Regions from separate parts of the Alcaligenes sp. GW821-FHT11D07 genome, predicted to be linked through region 2. Evidence: predicted binding sites of a transcription regulator. Region 2 holds the regulator's gene; each other region holds the start of a gene.
What was found. The regulator NrdR, encoded in region 2, represses ribonucleotide reductase genes. The targets are predictions, from matches to a motif close to CACNANATNTNGTG.
Positions count from the first base shown of each region.

Region 1: the regulator NrdR is predicted to act here: its motif matches at 3,237-3,250, upstream of nrdA (class 1a ribonucleoside-diphosphate reductase subunit alpha).
Region 3: the regulator NrdR is predicted to act here: its motif matches at 2,031-2,044, upstream of AC1RSM_RS08645 (ribonucleoside triphosphate reductase).

Region 1 is NZ_JBXART010000002.1:545,388-550,695, forward strand. It holds gene AC1RSM_RS11130 (ClcB-like voltage-gated chloride channel protein) at 1-179, shown strand, start outside; gene AC1RSM_RS11135 (hypothetical protein) at 201-1,331, shown strand; gene recQ (DNA helicase RecQ) at 1,341-3,167, shown strand; gene nrdA (class 1a ribonucleoside-diphosphate reductase subunit alpha) at 3,316-5,308, shown strand, end outside.
Region 2 is NZ_JBXART010000003.1:218,176-223,483, forward strand. It holds gene AC1RSM_RS14015 (ATP-binding protein) at 1-515, shown strand, start outside; gene AC1RSM_RS14020 (YgiW/YdeI family stress tolerance OB fold protein) at 604-1,014, shown strand; tRNA gene AC1RSM_RS14025 (tRNA-Ser) at 1,111-1,201, opposite strand; gene ribD (bifunctional diaminohydroxyphosphoribosylaminopyrimidine deaminase/5-amino-6-(5-phosphoribosylamino)uracil reductase RibD) at 1,351-2,499, opposite strand; gene nrdR (transcriptional regulator NrdR) at 2,505-2,966, opposite strand; gene glyA (serine hydroxymethyltransferase) at 3,003-4,250, opposite strand; gene AC1RSM_RS14045 (YbhB/YbcL family Raf kinase inhibitor-like protein) at 4,436-5,071, opposite strand; gene tyrS (tyrosine--tRNA ligase) at 5,091-5,308, opposite strand, start outside.
Region 3 is NZ_JBXART010000002.1:5,760-11,067, reverse strand. It holds gene trpD (anthranilate phosphoribosyltransferase) at 1-545, shown strand, start outside; gene trpC (indole-3-glycerol phosphate synthase TrpC) at 542-1,342, shown strand; gene AC1RSM_RS08650 (HIT family protein) at 1,339-1,794, shown strand; gene AC1RSM_RS08645 (ribonucleoside triphosphate reductase) at 2,089-3,912, shown strand; gene nrdD (anaerobic ribonucleoside-triphosphate reductase) at 4,062-4,244, shown strand; gene AC1RSM_RS08635 (anaerobic ribonucleoside-triphosphate reductase activating protein) at 4,250-5,002, shown strand; gene ubiT (ubiquinone anaerobic biosynthesis accessory factor UbiT) at 5,013-5,308, opposite strand, start outside.

The sequences.
Region 1 (5,308 bases), on a different contig from region 2:
TGGACGAGGCGCAGGAACATTTCGTCTCCTTTGCCGGCGAGCGCCTGCCCGTATTGAATGGTGACGGTTCAGGTCGTCTGATTGGTGTAGTCTATAAGTCTGCCGTGCTGGAAAAATACTCTGCCATCAAACGCTCCTTGGATGCGAGCGGTGAAGTGATGCTGGATGCCCGGCGCTAAACTCTTTTTGTGACATAAATCATGCGTACAAAAGCTTGCCAGCGGAGTGTGGCAGGCGGGCTGATCGTCGGTCTTGCCATGCTGTTCGCTGTTCCATTGGCTATCGCCCAAAATCGTATAGGTCTGGAAAATCTGTCCGCCACGCGCGTTTATGGGGTGGACGAGGCCCAAGCCATTCCTGCCCAGGAGCTCCCGCCGGTGGAGCCCTTTTTTGACGCCTCGCAGTGGCATAGACAGGATTGGGACAGCAGTCCTGCGGACGCTATCGAATTTTCTTTTTCAGACTTCAGCCTGACCGGTTCCAGTACCGCCAGTCTTGCCCGTTCCATTCAGTACAGCCAGCAGTCCTCGCCGATTTGGAGTGCGCGCTGGCTGAGCAGCTCGCCCGATCAGGTCTGGCAGTTTGGGGAGCGCAATTGGCGGTATGTGAACGACGAAGGGCTGCAACTGACCTTGGGAAATGACACCGTGACCGCCCCAGACTGGGCGCGGCCAGTCGCCCTGGGCGGCATCAATATCACCCAGCAGTTTGACCAAGGCCCTGCAGGACCGTGGCGTTACGCCTTGGCGGTCGGGGCTTTGGATATGACCGGCAAGCAGGATAACGGGGACTTGGTGTATGGATCTTCGGCGAGCAGCCTGATGGTCAGCACTGACATTACTAGCCGAACCAGTATTGATACGCAAATGGAAAGTGCTCGCGACTTCGGGCTGACCGGGGTGGGTGCCACTTACCGATCGTCTGACTTCGGGGTTTGGCAGGCCAGCGTGGCCCGTGCCTCCCATTCAGTCGGGCAGGGGTGGCGCTATCAGGCCGCGTATGGACTGGATGTGCTGGATGATTTGCACCTGCAATGGCAGGGCGAGCGCTACCAGGATAATTTTCTGGACTTGAGCCGCTATCAGGGCATGAAGGTGGATGCTGCCAGCAGTCGGCAGGTCGTCGGCTTGTCTGTGCCCTTGCGCCGTTGGGGGGAAGTCCAGACCCAATACGAGGTGCAGCAGGTCGTGGCCGGGGGAGAGAACCGCTACCTTGGGGTCACGCAGCAGTTCTGGTACAGTCCCCACCTTAGGGTGGGTTTGCAAGCTCGCCGTCATCTGGAAAGTCGTCAGTCGAACATCGCGCTGCGTTTTTCTATACCGATTTTTTAAGCAGGCGGCATGGCCCAGTCAGCACTTGAGGTTCTTCAGGAAGTTTTTGGTTATGACAGTTTTCGTGGTTCACAGCACGAGATTATCGAGACCCTGATACAAGGCGGTGACGCCCTGGTCTTGATGCCTACGGGCGGCGGCAAGTCGCTTTGTTACCAGATTCCTGCATTGGTTCGACCCGGTACCGGTGTGGTCGTCTCCCCCTTGATTGCCTTGATGCAAGATCAGGTGGATGCGCTAAACGAGCTGGGCGTGAACGCTGCTTTTCTGAATTCCACTCAGGATTGGCAGACGGCTCGTGAAGTTGAGCGTCAGTTTCTGACCGGCCAGTTGGATCTGCTCTATGTGGCTCCCGAACGTCTGCTGACGGACCGTTGCCTGGATTTGCTGGCACGAGGCCAGATATCCCTGTTCGCTATCGACGAGGCCCACTGCGTATCGCAATGGGGCCACGACTTCCGTCCTGAATATCTGGGCCTGGACCTGTTGGCGCAGCGCTGGCCTGGAGTACCACGGGTCGCCTTGACGGCTACGGCTACGCAACTGACGCGGGTGGAAATTGCCCAGCGGCTCAAGCTGGAAGAGGCCCGCCATTTTGTGGCCAGCTTTGATCGTCCCAATATCTGTTACCGCATCATCGAGAAAAACGAGGTGCGCAAGCAACTGCTGAGCTTCATTCAGGAAGAGCATGCAGGGCACGCAGGAATTGTGTATTGTCTGTCCCGCTCCCGCGTGGAAGATACGGCCGAATTTCTGTGCAAGAACGGCATTCATGCCTTGCCCTACCACGCAGGTCTGGAGGCGCAACAACGAGCCATCAATCAGGCGCGCTTCTTGCGCGAGGAAGGGGTGGTCATGGTGGCAACAATTGCCTTTGGCATGGGCGTGAATAAGCCTGATGTACGTTTTGTGGCCCATATTGATCTGCCCAAGTCCGTAGAAGGCTATTACCAGGAAACCGGACGGGCCGGGCGTGATGGCGAAGTCGCTACCGCCTGGCTAGCCTATGGTTTGCAGGACGTGGTGCAACTGCATCGCATGATTAACCAGTCGCAGGGTGATGCGGCGCACCGGCGCCAGCAAGGTCAGGCATTGGATGCCATGCTGGGCTTGTGCGAAACGATTTCCTGCCGCAGGCAGCGGCTGCTGGCGTATTTCGATCAGCAAATCGAGCCTTGCGGGAACTGCGACACTTGTCTGGAAGCTCCGGAGGCCTGGGACGGGACGGTAGCAGCCCAGAAAATGCTTTCCACGATTTACCGATTGTGGCGTGAGCGCGGCCAACGCTTCGGTGCCGGGCATTTGATTGATATCTTGCTAGGCAAGCAGACCGAACGCGTCAAGGAACACGAGCATGACAAGCTCACCGTTTTTGGCGTGGGCAAGGATTTGTCCGATCACGCCTGGAGAGGCGTGCTGCGTCAGTTGCTGGCCCATAGCCTGGTCAGTGTGGACCCGGAAGGGTATGGAACCCTGCTGCTGACCGACGCCAGTCGTGAAGTCCTGAAGGGTGAACGAACCTTAATGCTGCGCCGCGAAACCGTAACACGGGGACCGGCTGCACATCGAACCAAAGGTCAGGCCCCAGCGGGGCCCGCTTTGGAGCCCGATCAGCAGAGACGATTCGAGGCTTTGCGTGCCTGGCGCGCAGCGACGGCACGAGAGCACGGCGTGCCCGCCTATGTCATTTTCCATGATGCTACTTTGCGCGAAGTGGCCATCCGTTGCCCAAGCTCAGAGGCTGATCTGGAGCCGATTACAGGCATAGGTTTACGCAAGCGGGAAGCCTATGGCGAAGCCTTGCTGCGCTGCGTCCAAGAGCTGCAAGCTCTGTAAAAATTGTTAATGGCGCAAGAACTTGTTTCATTTGAAAACGCTATATGTAGTAGAATGTCGGCTATTCTGCACTACATATGGTGCTTGCTAGTGATGCCAAAGCTGCCGCAGGCGCTTCTCCGCATACATCCGTTTTCCGAGACTCCAGATGCAACAAACCGAACAATTGATGGTCACCAAACGGGATGGCCGCACAGAACCTATTAACCTCGACAAGATTCACCGAGTCGTTGACTGGGCTGCTGAGGGTCTCAATAATGTGTCCGTCTCCCAGGTAGAACTGCGTTCGCACATTCAGTTCTACAACGGTATCCGCACCAGCGATATCCACGAAACTATTATTAAGTCGGCTGCGGATTTGATCTCCGAAGAAACCCCCGACTATCAGTACCTGGCTGCTCGCCTGGCCATTTTCCATCTGCGCAAAATTGCTTTTGGTCAGTTCGAGCCACCAACTCTGTTTGACCACGTTACCCGGCAAACAGAAGAAGGGCGCTACGACCCTCATTTGCTGCAGGATTATACCCGCGCCGAGTTCGATGAGCTGGATGCCCACCTTGATCACTGGCGAGACATGAACTTCTCGTACGGTGCCGTCAAGCAGTTGGAAGGCAAATACCTGATTCAGAACCGCGTTACCAAGCGCATTTACGAAAGCCCCCAGTTCTTGTACATCCTGGTGGCCATGTGCTTGTTTGCACGTTACCCAGCAGAAACCCGTCTAAGCTTCATCAAGCGTTTTTACGACGCGGTGTCGCAGTTCAAGATTTCATTGCCTACGCCCATCATGGCGGGTGTGCGCACACCTACACGCCAGTTCAGCTCTTGCGTCCTGATCGAATGTGACGACAGCCTGGACAGCATCAACGCGACGACCAGCGCCATTGTGCGTTACGTGTCTCAACGTGCCGGTATCGGTATCAACGGTGGCCGTATTCGTGCCGTGGGTAGCGAGATTCGTGGTGGCGAAGCTCAGCACACCGGTTGCTTGCCCTTTTTCAAGATGTTCCAGGCCGCCGTCAAGTCGTGCTCCCAAGGTGGGGTGCGTGGTGGTGCCGCGACTTTGTTCTACCCCATGTGGCACTTGGAAGTGGAAACGCTGCTGGTCCTAAAGAACAACCGTGGTGTGGAAGAAAACCGTATTCGTCACCTGGACTACGGCGTTCAGATCAACCGCTTGCTGTATCAGCGCCTGATCAAGGGCAGCCACATTACGCTGTTCTCGCCGCATGACGTTCCTGGCCTGTACGATGCCTTCTTTGCCGATCAGGACGAGTTTGAGCGTCTGTACGAAAAGTACGAGCAAGATCCAGCCATCCGCAAGCGCAGCCTGCCTGCCGTGGAACTGTTCTCCTTGCTGATGCAAGAGCGCGCCAGCACAGGCCGTATCTACATTCAGAACGTAGACCACTGCAATACCCATAGCCCCTTCCAGGCGGACCGCGCTCCTGTGCGCCAGTCCAACCTGTGCATGGAAATTGCTCTGCCGACCAAGCCTTTGAATGATCTGAACGATCCCGAAGGTGAAATCGCACTGTGCACGCTGTCCGCATTCAACCTGGGTGCTCTGGAGTCTCTGGACGAGCTCGACAGCCTGGCTGAATTGATTGTGCGTGCTCTGGATGCATTGCTGGATTACCAGGATTACCCGGTCAAGGCTGCATTGAACGCAACCAACAAGCGTCGTTCTTTGGGCGTCGGCGTTATTAACTACGCTTACTACCTGGCCAAAAACGGCACCCGTTACTCCGATCCAGCCGCTTTGGGTCTGACCCACCGCACCTTTGAAGCTATTCAGTACTACCTGTTGAAGGCTTCGGTGCAGTTGTCGCGTGAATACGGTGCTTGCGACGCTTTTGACGAAACTACGTACGCAGCCGGTTTGTTGCCTACTGATACCTACAAGAAAGATGTGGACAGCATTTGTGCTGAGCCTTTGCATCTGGATTGGGAAGCTTTGCGCGCCGATATCGTCAAGCACGGCCTGCGTAACTCCACCCTGACAGCCTTGATGCCGTCGGAAACCTCCAGCCAGATCGCTAATGCCACCAACGGTATTGAGCCTCCTCGTGGCCTGGTGTCGGTCAAGCAGTCCAAGGACGGTATCTTGCGTCAGGTAGTGCCTGATTTTGAAAAATATA
Region 2 (5,308 bases):
ATCTGGACCGTTGCACTGCCCTGGTAGAAAGCCTGTTGGCTTTAACAAGACTGGAGCCGCAGGCCGAACCTTTGAAACGTGAAACCGTAGATCTGAATCAGATTCTGGACAGTTTGAGTCCATCGCTGCCCGCTCTACCTGTGAATATTGAGCGAGCGTTAGCAGTGACAACGCTGCAGGCTGCCCCCGTCTTGTTAAGCAGTGCGTTACGCAACCTGATTGGCAATGCCGTGCTCTACGGCGGCGCAGGGGCCCGGGTACGAATCGAAACCACACACCGGTCCGACGGTGGTGTGCGTCTTGCGGTCCGTGACAATGGGCCTGGTGTGCCTCCCGATCAACGGACCCGTTTGGGAGAAAAATTCTTTCGTGTACTTGGCACCGGGCAGCCAGGCAACGGATTAGGTTTGTCCATCGTGGCGCGTATCGCTGCCTTGCATGATGCCAAGCTGTCTTTTGAAGACGGGCTAGAGGGCCAGGGCCTGGGCGTGGTACTGGATTTTCCAGCAAACTGAGCGTCTTCAGATTTCCTTCAGGTTCGGGGTTTCTAATAAAACCATTCCGCAATCGGCGGAACATTCACCCGATACAGGAAACCCAACCATGCGATTCACTTTCCCCACCTTCGCCGCCGCCCTGCTTACTCTTGGCACCACCGTCGCCATCGCGCAACCCACCAGCTACACCGGCCCCAACAATGCCCCACAAGCGGCCAGTGCTCCGGGCTCCTACTCGGGCCCCAGCAACGTACCGCTCGTCACCGTCAAACAGCTACTGGACACCGGCCGCGATGATCAGATCGCTCGTTTACAAGGTCGTTTGGTATCGTTTGAAGGCGACGAACGCTACATTTTTGAGGATGCCACAGGCCGCATCACGGTAGAAATCGACAACGAAGATTTCCCCGCTGGGCAGACCATTAACGCCGAACGGAAAGTAGAACTGACAGGCGAATTTGACAAGGGTTTGCGCAAAACTGAATTCGAGGTCGACCGCCTGAGTCTGATTCCTTAAATGCCGTAGGGCCTGCTTTGTCCCTCAGCCAAGCGATCGCAGACAACAAAAAACCCGCCTAGCTTGCGCAGGGCGGGTTTTTAGGTACTGAATTCTTGGCGGACAGAGGGGGATTCGAACCCCCGATACGCTATAAACGTATACACGCTTTCCAGGCGTGCGCCTTCAACCGCTCGGCCACCTGTCCTAATTGTTCGTTTGGCAAGCAATTTGAAGCTGCTAATGCCAAGTCCATAATAATAGCAGAACTTATCCTTGTAACGCAAGTGTTCAAATTTTTTCGTTGGCTAAATGTAGAGCCTGTCGTTTCAGCGTCGGGATGAACGCGTATAGCGCTTACTCAAAATCCGATGGAGAGGCCCCACCCACTGCCTGCAACAAGGCTTCCCAATGGTCACGCTGGCGCGCCAGAACTCGCAGGTCGGCACCGAATAAGCGCACATCAGTGAACTCGAAGGGTTCAACATCGTCCAGTCCGGACAAGGCGGTAATATCCGCTACACCACGCCCCTGCCCCAGAATTTTAGGGGCCAGATACATCAATAGTTGATCCACGACACCCGCATCAATCAAAGCACCGGAAAGGCGCGCCCCTGCTTCCGCATGGATTTCATTGACCTGCTGCTCTGCCATCCAATCCAGTACCGCCCGAACATCCACTTGGCCTTCGTGCAAGGGCATGGGAATAACTAGGGCATTGCGATCCGCCAATTGAGCTTCGCGCTCCGGGTCGCGACGATGCGTGAACACCCAGCATTGGGTGCCATCCAGCAAAGCTGCATTAGGGTCCAGACGCAGATGCGTATCCAACACCGCCTTGATCGGTGGTCGTGGCGTAGACACGGCTCGTACGTTCATCAGGGGATTGTCGGCATTTACGGTTCCGATACCCGTCAATACGACGCAACTGCGCGCGCGCCAATGATGGCCATCATCGCGCGCCTGCGGTCCGGTAATCCATTGCGAACGCCCATCCGGTAATGCACTGCGGCCATCCAAAGAGGCCGCCATTTTCATCCACAGCCAGGGTCGGGATCGCGTCATACGAGCAAAGAAACCGGCGTTGATCGCCAGTGCCTGCTCTACGCATAAAGGGCCGTCCACCGTAATTCCCGCCTGACGCAAACGTGTGGCTCCACGTCCTGCTACCAAGGGATTGGGGTCATACATGGAAAACACCACACGCCCAGCACCGGCCTTGACCAGCGCATCAGCACAAGGAGGCGTACGCCCGTGGTGGCTACATGGCTCCAGGGTGACGTAAAAGGTGGCTCCTGCCACGTTCACGCCACGTTCCCGCGCCTGTTGCAAGGCCATGACTTCGGCATGTGGGCCACCCGCTTGCTGGGTCGAACCCGAGGCCAGCAATTGACCATCACGCACGATCAGGCAGGCGACGCGTGGATTGGGGGCACTGATATATAAAGATTGTTCGGCCAGCTCCAGGGCTTGCCGCATCCAGATGACGTCTTCTTGCTCGACCATAAGCCTTAGTTGCGGCCGGGATCGTTCATTTCATCGATCGCCTGCACGAACTCTCGGATGTCTTTAAAGCTCTTGTAGACCGAGGCAAAGCGTACATACGCTACCTGATCCAGCTGCTTGAGCTCGGCCATGACCAGCTCGCCGATGGTCTCGGAGGAGACTTCGCGTTCACCAGTCAGTTGAAGTTTTTCTTCGATGCGCTGTACCGCGGCATCGACTTGAGCCATTGGGATGGAGCGCTTGCGCAGCGCCACGCCCATGCTGGTCCGCAAACGTGCGGGATCAAATTCCATACGGGTGCCGTTGCGCTTGGCCACAACGGGCAAGCTCAATTCAGCACGTTCGTAAGTCGTGAAGCGCCGTTCACAGTCCGAGCATTTACGACGTCGCCGTATGGCGTCGCCTTCTTCGGTGATTCGAGAATCGATCACCTGGGTATCGGCATGGTGGCAGAACGGACACTTCATTCAAGATCGCGGGCCTTACGGCCCGCTCCGGCTGGATTACTTGGAGTACACAGGCAACTTGGCAGTCAGCTCATGTACACGGCGACGAACGTCCGCCAAAACGGCTTCGTCGTGAGGGTTGTCCAGTACATCAGCAATCAGGTGCGCCGTCAATTCCGCTTCAGCTTCTTTAAAGCCGCGAGTGGTCATGGCAGGTGTACCCAAACGAACGCCGCTGGTGACAAATGGCTTCTCGGGGTCGTTAGGGATGGCGTTCTTGTTGACGGTGATGTGAGCTTTGCCCAGCGCTTCTTCAGCCACTTTACCGGTGATGCCCTTAGGACGCAGATCCACCAGCATGACGTGGCTTTCGGTGCGACCAGACACGATACGCAGGCCACGCTCAACCAGAGTGCGAGCCAGAACGTCAGCGTTTTTCACGACCTGAGCAGCGTAGTCCTTGAATTCAGGAGCCAAGGCTTCCTTGAATGCCACAGCCTTACCAGCGATGACGTGAATCAGTGGACCGCCTTGAATGCCGGGGAAAATAGCCGAGTTAATGGCTTTTTCGTGTTCGGCTTTCATCATGATGACGCCACCACGAGGGCCGCGCAGGGACTTGTGCGTTGTGGAAGTCACAAAGTCAGCGTGAGGCACGGGGTTGGGGTAAGCACCACCCGCAACCAGACCTGCGTAGTGAGCAATGTCCACCATGAACAGAGCGCCGTTTTCATGCGCAATACGAGCCATGCGTTCAAAGTCGATACGCAGGGCGTAAGCCGAAGCACCACCCACGATCAGCTTGGGCTTGTGCTCTTTGGCCAGGCGCTCCAGTTGGTCGTAGTCCAGCTCTTCGTTTTCGTCCAGACCGTAGGACACAAAGTTGTACAGTTTGCCCGATGCGTTCACAGGGGAACCGTGAGTCAGGTGACCACCTTCAGCCAGGCTCATACCCAAAACGGTGTCACCCGGTTTGAGCACAGCCATGTACACGCCCTGGTTAGCTTGCGAGCCGGAGTTAGGCTGCACGTTGGCGGCTTCAGCACCAAACAGCTCTTTCAAGCGGTCAATAGCCAGTTGTTCGACCACGTCCACGAATTCGCAACCGCCGTAGTAACGCTTGCCTGGGTAACCTTCAGCGTATTTATTGGTCAGCTGGGTGCCCTGGGCCTGCATAACGGCAGGGCTGGTGTAGTTTTCCGAGGCGATCAGCTCAATGTGCTGCTCCTGGCGCACATCTTCGCTTTGAATCGCAGCCCACAAATCGGGGTCAACTTTGTCAAGAGTCGCAGAACGGTCAAACATGAGGGTTCCTAAGGGTAAAGTAGTAGCAAACTAAGAAAGCAGCATTTTAGCGCGGAAGCGCGACAAACCACCGAGACAAACGCCTTCGGTGGCAGAAACCCCAAAAAATGTGGAAATAAGTAAGGCGGCAGCAGGCGGACTCAAGAGAATATGAAAAAAACTCAATCAGTCCGCCCTGTGTGGCTTCAAGATTTCTGGATCAAGCGGGGATTCAAGGTATACAAGCCGGTCAAGGCAGCACGACCCAGAATATGGCCTTCCATCGCACGTAACACGTCTTGGCCGGTGAAGCGTCCCTCCAGGGGAAGCTCAGCAATATCCAAGGCATAAACCGTAAAGACATAGCGGTGCGGCAAGGCATCGTTCCACGGAGGGCACGGGCCATCGTAGCCAAAGTAATCACCGTTCATGTCGCGGTCGCTGGCAAACCAGTTGGTAAAGTCGTTCACGCCCTGACGAGTCTCGTCCAACGCTAAAGGACCGGCTTTACCACGTGGTGTGATGCCTTTGGAGTAAGAACCTTCGGCCAGGCTTCTGAGTTCGGGCGAGATGTTGATCAAGACCCAATGAAAGAAGTCCACCCGAGGCAGATCTGCCGGTACCTCACGCCCGTCCTGGTTCACATCGTCCGGTTGGCTGGGTACATCAGGGTCGTGGCAAATGACCACAAAAGATTGGGTCTGCTCGGGAACATCGGACCATTCCAAATGCGGATTGGCGTTACCGGCCAATGCGACTCGCGATTGCGCGTCATAGCGACAAAATGCCAGACGCTCGGGAATCACGTTCTGATCTTGAAAAGAATCACTACGTAGTTTCATTGCAGACCTCCACAATCAATCAGCCGGTCAAGGTGACGCGCGCAAATTTGCGCTTGCCCACCTGCAGCACATAGCTGCCCGGCTCCAGTTGCAAACCTTTGTCTTCCACACGCTCACCATCGATGCGCACACCGCCCTGCTCCACATTGCGCTGAGCTTCGCTACCCGAGGCCACCAAACCAGCTTCGCGCAAGACGCGCAGCAGGTTCAGTTCACCGGCAACGGTGACTTCAGGCA
Region 3 (5,308 bases), on a different contig from region 2:
TGAAAAACGTCGCCGCAGTCCGCAAAGAACTGGGTGTGCGTACCATTTTCAATATTCTGGGCCCCCTGACGAACCCAGCGGGTGCCACAAACCAGCTGATGGGCGTGTTCCATGCCGACTTGGTGGGGATTCAGGTTCGAGTCATGCAAAGACTGGGTGCCAAGCACGTTCTGATTGTGCACGGCAAAGACGGTATGGATGAGGCCTCTCTGGGCGCCGCCACGCTGGTGGGTGAGCTGAAAGACGGCCAGGTACGTGAATACGAGATTCACCCGGAAGATTTTGGCATGGCCATGACCTCCAACCGCAGCATCCGCGTCACCAGCCGCGAAGAATCCGCCTTGATGATTATGGAAGCCCTCAATAACCAAGAGGGTACGGCTCGTGATATCGTGGGCCTCAACGCCGGGCTGGCCATCTACGCCGCCAATCACGCTGATTCCATAGAGCAAGGTCTGCGCATGGCCTTTGAGGCCATAGCCAACGGCGCCGCCCGAGAAAAACTCGAACAATTCCGCGCTTATACAAGGAAGTTAAACCCATGAACGACATTCTGGCCAAAATCCTCGACACCAAAAGAGCTGAAGTCGTCACCGCCCGCCAACTGCGTAGCGAATCTGATTTGCTGCGCGAAGCGAAGAACCGGAACGACCTGCGCGGCTTTGCCAGCGCCATCGAAGACAAAATTGCGCAAGGCAAGCCTGCCATTATTGCGGAAGTCAAAAAGGCATCTCCGTCCAAGGGCGTGATCCGTGCCGACTTCAACCCTACAGAAATTGCCTCCAGCTACGCTGCCCACGGTGCGGCTTGCCTGTCAGTCCTGACCGATATCCAGTATTTTCAGGGTTCTTACGACCACCTGCGTCAGGCACGCGCTGTTTGCGCCCTGCCCGTGCTGCGCAAGGACTTCATCATTGATCCTTACCAGATCATCCACGCCCGGGCCATGGGTGCGGACTGCATTCTTCTGATCGTGGCGGCTCTGGATAAAGACCAATTAATGGAATACGAAACCATGGCCCATGAGCTGGGCATGGATGTACTGGTTGAAGTGCATGACCGTGCCGAGCTGGATATTGCCTTGCAAATGAAGACCAGCCTGCTGGGCATCAATAACCGCAACCTGCGCACCTTTGAAACCAGCACCCAGAACACCTTGGATCTGCTGCCTTTCATCCCCAGCGAAAAACGTGTGGTCACCGAAAGTGGCATTCACACTCTGGAAGATGTCGCTTTGATGCGTGAGAATCAGGTTCAAGCCTTCCTGGTCGGCGAAGCTTTCATGCGTGAGCCCGATCCTGGCGTTGCCCTGCAAAACCTCTTCTTTGGCCAACCCGCATGAGCCTAGGCACATGCCCCTTATGTGCGTTAAAGCCCGACCAACTGCTCTGGTCGGGCGCTGGCATTCTGGTACTTGCCGTCACGGACAGCCCATTTCCCGGCTATACCCGCGTGATCTGGCAAGAGCATGTCGCTGAGATGACGGACCTGCCCGAGGAACAGCGGCAAGCAATTATGGCAGCGGTGTACGTGGTCGAACAAACCCAGCGCACACTGCTGGGGACAGCCAAAATTAATCTGGCCCAGTTTGGTAACCAAGTCCCCCACCTGCACTGGCACATCATCCCCCGCTGGCGTGATGATCCCTATTTCCCGGACTCTGCCTGGTCACCCGCACCCGAACGCAATGCTGAGCAAAAGCAAAGCTGGTCGTCCCACGAAGAACATCTGCTGGAGCAGGTTGCTGAGTATCAACACAACTTGAAAGTCGCACTCCAAGCGCGCTTTAGTTAAACCAGGCTGACTGAATACCCAAGAACTGCCGGCGCAATGCCGGCAGTTTTGTTTTCTTCGCCCGCATTGCACCCCCTAATTGCTGGATCAAAAGAAGGGTATGACAGGCATTGCCACACCTCGCCCCCCCTTAGCGGCATCAGACAGCAAGTGAACATCGCCCACCGCGAGCTCGTCTGTTCTAGAAATTAACCTAGATCAAGCCTGGTCCACAATCGTCTAGCCCAGCCAAAAACCACCATATATAGTGTCATGAATCCTAAAAATCACTATATATAGGTTTTTAAGCAGAATATGGCTACCCAGGAAACCACACAGCGCCCCGCTGCGCAGCTCGACATTATCCGGTCTATCACCGAGTATTTAGACCGCCAGGACTGGCGCGTTCAGGCCAACGCCAACCAGGGCTATTCGCTCGGTGGGTTGATCCTGAATAGCTCTGGAAAAATGATTGCCAACTATTGGCTCAGCCATATCTACCCTGAAGCAATCGGCCAAGCACACCGTCAAGCGGATCTGCACATCCACGATCTGGACATGCTCTCTGGTTATTGCGCAGGTTGGTCTTTACGGACCTTTTTAAACGAAGGCCTGAACGGCGTCCCCGGAAAAATAGAATCCGGACCGCCCCGGCATCTGAGCAGTGCAGTTGGGCAAGTCGTCAATTTCCTGGGCACCCTGCAAAACGAATGGGCCGGAGCCCAAGCCTTCAGCTCCTTTGACACCTATATGGCGCCCTTCGTGCGCAAAGACGCGCTGAGCTACAAGCAAGTGCGTCAATCCATGCAGGAGCTCATCTACAACCTGAATGTGCCGTCGCGTTGGGGCACACAAACGCCCTTTACCAACCTGACCTTTGATTGGGTCTGCCCCGATGATCTGCGCCAGCAAGTTCCGCTAATCGGTGGCGAGGAAATGCCCTTTTGCTACGGTGATCTGCAGACCGAAATGGACATGATCAACCAGGCCTATATCGAGGTCATGAGCGAAGGGGACGCTCGCGGACGCGCCTTCACCTTCCCCATCCCCACCTACAACATCACCCGCGACTTTGACTGGCACAGCCCCAATGCCGAGCGGCTGTTTGCCATGACAGCCAAGTACGGCCTGCCCTATTTCCAGAACTTCATTAATTCTGAACTGGAACCCAATATGATCCGCTCCATGTGCTGCCGCCTGCAGCTGGATCTGCGAGAATTGTTAAAGCGGGGCAATGGTCTGTTTGGCTCCGCCGAGCAAACCGGCTCATTGGGCGTTGTCACCTTGAACTGTGCTCGCTTGGGCTACCTGTACCAAGGTGATGAGGCAGGCTTGTTCACTCGACTGGATGAATTGCTAGAAATGGGCCGCGAAAGCCTTGAAATCAAGCGCACCGTCATTCAGCAACTGATGGATCAGGGCTTGTTTCCCTACACACGCCGCTACCTGGGCACCTTGCGTAATCACTTTTCCACGCTGGGGGTAAACGGTATCAACGAGATGATCCGCAACTTCACCAATGACAAACACAATCTATGTACACCGTGGGGGCACCACTTTGCCCTGCGTCTACTCGATCATATCCGTGAACGCATGGTGGAATTTCAAGAAAACACTGGCCACCTGTACAACTTGGAAGCAACGCCGGCCGAAGGCACCACCTATCGCTTTGCCAAAGAGGATCGCGCGCGCTGGCCTGACATTTTGCAGGCGGGCACCGATCAGATGCCTTATTACACCAACTCCTCGCAACTGCCCGTCGGTTTTACGGAAGATCCCTTTGAAGCCCTGGAACGCCAGGACGAGCTGCAAGGCAAATACACCGGCGGTACCGTGCTGCATCTGTACATGACGGAAGCCTTATCCAGCACCGATGCCTGCCGCAACTTGGTTCAACGGGCCTTGAATCGCTTCTCCTTGCCCTACATCACTGTCACACCTACGTTTTCCATCTGCCCCCAGCATGGCTATTTGTCCGGCAAACATGAGTTTTGTCCGCATTGTGATAGTGAACTACTGGCACGCAAGAAGGCGGCCCAAGCACAAAAAGAATCACAGGATACGCTGCAAAATCACGCCCACGCCAGCTCCCAACGACAGGCATCGGCTTCCGACCCAGCGCAAGCCCCCATCCACTAAACCCTGCGGTTTTCACGCTGGCACACCAACACCCACCGCTTCTAGCAGCACTGCAGCCTATCAGCGCATAGCCGTCATTTGAACCCCGCCCCTTGGCGTCCCACCCTTTTTGCACCCTGTAGAAACAAGCTTTTATCTAAGGAGTTTTCATGAACCAGACCCCCATCACTCTGCACGATTCCGAACGCCAGCCCTGCGAAATCTGGACCCGCGTCATGGGCTATCACCGCCCCCTGTCGTCATTCAATATAGGCAAGCAAGGCGAATTTCATGAGCGACGTTACTTTACTGAAGCAGGTGCCTCCCTAGATACCTCTGCACAAAACACGTAAACATCATGAGTCACGCCACGCGCCATCTTTATCCAGCCGTCCGGCCATCACGCAGCCTTGCCCTCAAGGTGGGGGGCTGTACGCCCTTTTCGGCAACAGACTACCCCGGACAATTGGCCGCCGTCATTTTTGTCCAAGGTTGCCCTTGGCGCTGTGGCTACTGCCATAACCCGCATCTGCAAGAGCGCACGCCAGACAGCGCCATTGCTTGGGACAGCCTGCTGGATTTTTTGAATAGGCGCGTAGGCCTGCTGGATGCCGTGGTATTTAGCGGTGGTGAACCGACACTGGACCCTGAACTGGGAGCAGCGATACGAGCCGTGCGCAGCTTGGGTTTCAAGATAGGTTTGCATACGGCCGGCACTCATCCGGCCAGACTATTGGAGATTCTGCCTTGGGTCGATTGGATAGGTCTGGACATCAAGGCTGAATTCGAGCACTACGATGCCATCACTCAACGCCCCAATAGCGGAGCCCCAGCCTTGCGCAGCTTGCAATTGCTGCTGAATGAAGGCGTCCTGTTTGAATGCCGCAGCACGATACACCCGCAGTTGCACAGCCCCTCCTCCGTTCAAGCCTTGGGGCAGCATCTCCATCAATTGGGGGTGCAGCGCTACGCCGTGCAAATTTTCCGTAGCCAAGGCTGCGACGATGATCTACTCAAAAAAAATGGGCAGGCTTTGCAAGCCTACCCAGGTGAAGATGTCCTGCAGAATCTTCAAGAGCTATTCCCACATTTCGAGGTACGTCGCTCCTGAAGCAGTGCCCTCAGGATGCAGAAGAACGAAGCGGGCGGCGCAGCACATTTTGTAAAGCTGCCTGCCCCTGCTTGATCACCGCGCGCGGATGCAAAAGATCAGGATCAAGCGAGTCCAGTGTGTTCTTCACCATTAAACCCAGCTCCGTATCCCCTTCAATAGACAAACGCCGGTTAAAGAACAAGGTGTCCGGGTCCTCCTTGCGCTGCAACAGCTGATAGAAAGCCCAGACATCGGCTTTAAGGATCAAGTCCGGATTTTCTGTGTTTGCGCTCAGCGGATAAAAAGCCCCCTGACGCCAGGTGT